DNA from 2 places in the Blautia sp. AF17-9LB genome. Region 1 is predicted to be linked to the other one. Evidence: predicted binding sites of a transcription regulator. Region 1 holds the regulator's gene; the other holds the start of a gene.
What was found. Region 1 encodes Rex, which represses fermentation and respiration genes when NADH is low (regulators of the CRP and FNR family bind a similar motif). Its sites were predicted from a motif close to ATTGTTAANTANTTAACAAT; they were not measured.
Positions count from the first base shown of each region.

Region 2: a site for Rex is predicted at 990-1,009, ahead of pckA (phosphoenolpyruvate carboxykinase (ATP)). Genes of this name have one in related genera too.

Region 1 is NZ_QUGU01000028.1:8,655-11,902, forward strand. Features, by position in the region: gene DWX00_RS20335 (hypothetical protein) at 1-61, opposite strand, end outside; gene DWX00_RS18900 (bifunctional ADP-dependent NAD(P)H-hydrate dehydratase/NAD(P)H-hydrate epimerase) at 125-1,633, opposite strand; gene DWX00_RS18905 (redox-sensing transcriptional repressor Rex) at 1,723-2,379, opposite strand; gene DWX00_RS18910 (ABC-F family ATP-binding cassette domain-containing protein) at 2,534-3,248, shown strand, end outside.
Region 2 is NZ_QUGU01000005.1:95,907-99,154, reverse strand. Features, by position in the region: gene DWX00_RS07060 (MATE family efflux transporter) at 1-966, opposite strand, end outside; gene pckA (phosphoenolpyruvate carboxykinase (ATP)) at 1,281-2,885, shown strand; gene DWX00_RS07045 (AAA family ATPase) at 3,126-3,248, opposite strand, start outside.

The DNA of each region.
Region 1 (3,248 bases):
TTAAAATCGTTTCCATGTATTTAATATTGCCTGTTTTTCCGGAGGTATTCACAAATTTCATCCGGCGCTTCAAAAAAGTCCGCCCGGAGTCCTTTTGGGAACCCGTGATTCTGATCTGCTTTGCTCAGATTGACTGCAATCCTCTGATAATCTCGGATGCTGTTACATAGGAAGCACTGCTTTTTTCTTCCGCAGCCTCTCCCGCCTTTCCATGCGCATATGCCGCCAGTGCCGCTGTTTTGGCAAGGCTGATTTTTTTCTCGTTTTTTTCACACTGACGTTTTGCTGCAAAGGCGCCTGTGATTCCCGCGAGCACATCGCCGCTTCCCGCCGTCGCAAGCGCACTGCTTCCGCTTGTGTTTATGTAATACTGCTCACGCCCTTCCTCTGCTGTCACGGTTACGGAATCCTTTCGTACACAGCAGGCCTGGTATTTTTCGGCTGCCCTTCCGGCGCTTCCTGCCGGGTCACGCTGGCATTCTGCAATGGTCATGTGCAGCAGCCGTGCAAGCTCTCCTACATGAGGCGTTAAAATTTTTTCTGCCCGGCAGCCCGAAAGAATCTCTGCATCTTCTGCAATCAGGTTCAGCGCATCTGCATCCAGAACAAGAGGAACTTCTGTGTGCTGCACCGTAAAAACGAGCAGTTCTTTTGCCGTCCGGCTTTTGGAAAGTCCCGGTCCCGCAACAACAGCGTCCGCCCAGGCGAGATCCTGCAGCAGGGCTTCTTCCGGAAGCGGCTCATCCTCCTTCCAGAAATCCGCCATTGCTTCCGGCAGGGCACAGAAAAGCGGCGTACGGTTTCTTTCCTCTGTCACAACCTTTACCATGCCGGCACCGGATGCAAGGACTGCCCTGGCACACAAAACAGCGGCTCCGCACATGGCACCGGAACCGGCAAGTACCAGCACCTTTCCGAAGGTTCCCTTATTTCCCATCGGCGTGCGGGTAAGAAACCGGTCCAGATCTTCTTTTTCCACTGAACCGTACCAGGGCGTCTCCTCTTCTCCTGCATCAAAGCCGATTCCGATATCACGGACCAGGACCTCTCCGGCATATCGTTTTCCGGGATCAAAGAGAAGCCCTGGCTTTGCACAGGCAAATGTCACCGTGGCTCTGGCTTTCACCGCCGCATCAAGGACCTCTCCGGTATCCGTGTGGATCCCCGAAGGGATGTCCACGGCAAGAACAGGAACACCGCTTGCGCAGATTGCTTCCACTGCCCTCCGGTACTCCCCTGCCAGCGGACGGGATACGCCAATTCCAAAGATGGCATCTATGATAACAGTATATTCCCGGAAATCCGGATTCTTAACCTCACGGACCCCATAATTTTCCGCAATTTTCTTCTGTGCTCTCATGCCTTCACTGTATTTTTCCGGATTTCCAAGACAGAACAGTTCCGCATCCACCCCTTTCGTCTTTAAAATCCGTGCAATTGCCGCACCGTCCCCTCCATTATTTCCGGGACCGCACACAGCAAGGACTTTTCCTGTATCCCATGTTCCATTTTGAAGCTCCTCCACGCAGGACAGCGCTGCGCGCTCCATCAGTACCAGGGACGGTACCCCCATGGTTTCGATCGTATTGCGGTCTGCCTGCTTCATCTGTGCTGCTGTAAGAATCCGTTTCATCGCTTTTCCTCCTTTTCCTGCCTTATCCGGAAAGTGAACAGAAAAAGTCTCCGGTTTCCCGAAGACTCTCCTGCTTTTGTTTTGGTTTCTTAATTGTTCTTTGGATGCTCCGCCTCATATCTGGTCAGATTGTAGGAGAGACGCATCAGACTTTCGGAAAGATGGACGTTCTCGACGATCACATCTTTCGGAAGTTTTAAGTTTAGATCGGTATGTGCAAAATTCCAGATTGCTTTTACACCGTTGTCCACGAGAATCTCTGCCATCTCTACCGCTTTTGCTTTTGGCAGTGTCAAAGCCGCAATCTCTACATGGTGTTCCTTGATAAATTCCGGAAGCTCGTCCGCCATGCGGATTTCAATTCCGCGCACGGAGATTCCTTTTAATACCGGGTTGACGTCAAAAATACCGACCGTTTTGAATCCGCTTCTTTCAAAGGCCGCATAATTAGCAAGCGCCTGTCCCAGATTTCCGGCTCCGACAAAAATCATATTGTGGACTCTGTCCAGACCTAAAATTTTTCCAATCTCGCTGTACAGATACCGCACGTTATAACCATACCCCTGCTGGCCGAAGCCGCCGAAATTATTTAAATCCTGGCGAATCTGGGAAGCTGTCACTTTCATCCGCTCGCTCAGCTCACCGGAAGAGATCCGTTCTACTCCGTCCTCCAGCAATTCGCCCAGGTAACGATAATATCTAGGAAGTCTTTTGATAACTGCCCGCGAAATTCCTTTTTCTTCCAAGATAAATTCCTCCTTATTTACACCTGCATATATTCATATTATATATGGTTGATAGAAAATTGTCAAAGATTTCTTGAAATTTTGTGTATTACTCTCTATAATAAGGATGGTGTATTATGTCAAAATACAGAAATATGTTATCTGGAGGAACCACATGATTCTTGCATGTCAGAATATCTCGAAAGCATTCGGGACAACGGAAATTATCAAAAATGCATCTTTTCATATAGAAGAACGCGAAAAAACCGCACTGGTCGGCATCAACGGTGCCGGAAAATCGACGCTGTTAAAAATCATCATCGGCGAAATGAGGGCCGATGAGGGAGAGGTCATCCTCTCCAAAGGAAAGACGATGGGCTATCTCGCCCAGCATCAGGATCTGACCGGACACCTTTCCATTTACCAGGAAGTGCTGACCGCGAAACAGAATCTGATCGATATGGAGGAACGCCTCCGTCAGATGGAAAGTGATATGAATACAAAATCCGGTGCAGAGCTGGATGAACTTCTTTCCACCTACACCCGCCTCTCCCATACCTTTGAACTGGAAAACGGATACGCGTACCGCAGTGAAGTCGTCGGTGTTTTAAAAGGTCTTGGCTTTTCCGAGAGCGATTTTGAAAAACAGGTGGACTCCCTCTCCGGCGGTCAGAAGACCCGCGTGGCACTTGGTAAACTGCTGCTCACCAAACCGGACATCATTCTGCTCGACGAGCCGACCAACCACCTCGATATGGACTCGATCTCCTGGCTCGAAACGTATCTTTTAAATTACAGCGGAGCCGTCCTGATCGTCTCCCATGACCGTTACTTTCTCGACCGCGTTGTCACAAAAGTCGTTGAAGTGGACAATAAAAAAGTAACAACTT
Region 2 (3,248 bases), on a different contig from region 1:
AGCAGCGCTCAGTGCAAAAGCATCTTTCGTGCCGCGCCGGATCCGCTCGTGATTTCCGGCTCCGTAATTCTGTGCGGTGAAAGTGGAGTAGGCATTTCCGAAATCCTGCACCGGCAGATAGGCAAAGGTATCAATTTTCACCGCGGCCGCAAATGCCGCCATGACCGCCGGACCGAAGCTGTTGACGAGCCCCTGTACCATCAGAATGCCGAAATTCATGACCGACTGCTGAATGCAGGTCATCGAAGAAAGATTCAGAATCTCTTTTAAAATGGAATGGCTGAAACGCCATTCTTTTTTTGACGGCAGCCACATGCGGCAGCGGAGCAGCACATAGAGCAGAATACCGACGGCGGACACATACTGCGCAAGAACCGTAGCGAGCGCCGCGCCTGCGATGCCGAACGGCAGTACAGCGACAAAGAGCAGATCCAGTGCAATGTTCAGCACAGCAGAGACAGCGAGAAAAATCAGCGGCACAGAAGAGTTTCCGAGCGCGCGCAGCATACAGGAAAAGAAATTGTATACGGATGTTGCAATAAGGCCGGCAAAGATAATCAGAAGATACGTCCGCATGCCGGGACGGACTTCATCCGGGACGCGAAGAAACGTAAGGATCGGCTCGATGCCTGCATAAACAGCGAGATTCAGCACGAGCGTAACGGCAAGGATCAGCAGAAACGCGTGGAGAATCGAAAGTTTTAAAGAAGAAAGATCTTTTCGTCCCTGATAAATCGAAAAGAGCGCACCGGCGCCCATCGACAGGCCGAGAAAAATGGAAGTCAGAAACGTCATCAGCGTATAGGAGGAGCCGACGGCGGCGAGCGCATTGCTTCCGAGAACGCGTCCGACGATCAGGGTGTCGGCAATGTTGTAAAACTGCTGCAACAGATTTCCTGCGATCATCGGCAGGGCAAACAGGATAAGAGAGCGGGAGATTTTCCCGCGGGTCAGATCGTAATACATAAAGAAACTTCTTTCCGAACATAATTATTAATATTATAACATAAAAAATCAAAAAATGTCAATTTGCAGGATGAAGTGTACAAAAATGCAATTGTCAGAAAACTTCGAAAAATCGAAGTTTATAAAATTTTTACAGATTTTGGGACACGTTCTGTAAAAAAACGGAAGATTTTCAGTTGATTTTTTTGGCCTTTTATGTATAATTAGAGTAGAAGAGGCCGGCTGGTCCGGTTTCTTCTAAAGGATACCTTCAAATTTCTGCATTTTGCAGAATGAAGCAGTATTACTATCAAAGGAAAGAGGTTAATTACAAGATGGCACAGATCGATTTAACAAAGTATGGCATCACCGGTACCACAGAAATTGTGTACAACCCTTCTTATGAGCAGTTATTTGAGGAAGAGACAAAACCAGAGCTGGAAGGCTATGAAAAAGGCCGGGAGACAGAGCTTGGTGCAGTTAACGTTATGACCGGTATCTATACAGGCCGTTCACCGAAAGACAAATACATCGTTGTGGACGAGAATTCGAAAGATACTGTATGGTGGACTTCTGATGAGTACAAAAACGATAACCATCCGGCAACCCAGGAAGCATGGGCAGCAGTAAAAGAGATCGCCAAAAAAGAGCTCTCCAACAAAAGACTGTTCGTTGTAGATGCATTCTGCGGCGCAAATAAAGATACCCGTATGGCTATCCGCTTCATCGTTGAGGTAGCTTGGCAGGCACATTTCGTAACTAACATGTTCATCAAACCTACAGCAGAAGAGCTTGAGAACTTCGAGCCGGATTTCGTTGTATACAACGCATCCAAAGCAAAAGTTGAGAACTACAAAGAGCTGGGTCTGAACTCTGAGACAGCAGTAGTATTCAACATCACAAGCCGTGAGCAGGTTATCATCAACACATGGTACGGCGGAGAGATGAAGAAAGGTATGTTCTCCATGATGAACTACTATCTGCCGCTGAAAGGCATCGCTTCCATGCACTGCTCTGCAAACACAGACCTGAACGGTGAGAACACCGCAATTTTCTTTGGACTTTCCGGAACAGGAAAAACAACACTTTCCACAGACCCGAAACGTCTTCTGATCGGTGATGACGAGCACGGCTGGGATGACAACGGAGTATTCAACTTCGAGGGCGGCTGCTATGCAAAAGTTATCAACCTGGACAAAGAGTCTGAGCCGGATATCTACAACGCAATCAGACGTGACGCTCTGCTTGAGAACGTTACTGTTGATGCAGAAGGCAAGATCGACTTCAATGATAAGAGCGTAACCGAGAATACTCGTGTATCTTATCCGATCAACCACATTGAGAACATCGTTCGCCCGATTTCTTCTGCACCGGCAGCTAAGAATGTTATCTTCCTGTCCGCAGATGCATTCGGCGTACTTCCGCCAGTATCTGTTCTGACACCAGAGCAGACTCAGTACTACTTCCTGTCCGGATTTACTGCAAAACTTGCAGGAACCGAGCGCGGAATTACCGAGCCGACTCCTACCTTCTCTGCATGCTTCGGCCAGGCATTCCTGGAGCTGCACCCAACCAAATATGCAGAAGAGCTTGTTAAGAAAATGGAGAAGAGCGGAGCAAAAGCATACCTGGTTAACACAGGCTGGAACGGAACCGGAAAACGTATCTCCATCCGTGATACCCGTGGAATCATCGATGCAATCTTAAGCGGTGCTATCAACGAAGCTCCGACGAAGACTATTCCGTACTTCAACTTCGAAGTTCCGACTGAACTTCCGGGCGTTGATCCGGCTATCCTGGATCCTCGCGATACCTATGCTGATGCTTCCGAGTGGGAGACCAAAGCACTGGATCTGGCTGAAAGATTCATCAAGAACTTTGCAAAATACGAAGGAAATGCTGCTGGTAAAGCACTTGTTTCCGCTGGTCCGCAGAAATAAATTTTCTGAATTGACCGAAAGGAAGCCCCTGACATGAAAGTGTCAGGGGCTTTCTTTTATGAAAATATCTGGAGAAATAAAATAGTTCCCTGCCCGAAAGTACAGACTGATGGGACAGGAAACTATTTTACAGCACACTCCAAAATAATGCAAAAAATTTCAGCACCACAGAGCGTGAATTGTTGCGTCACTGGTTTTCGCCGTACCCTGATACGCCTTCAAAATAGAAAATAAGGCAGATCAGCAGGACAAGAGCAGTTCACGTACCATTTCTGCATCAAAGGTAACAGAGGAAACATGGTTGACTTCTATCTGATATAACGCATTTGCTGCGATATGCTCAGCAGCCTGCTCAAGATCACG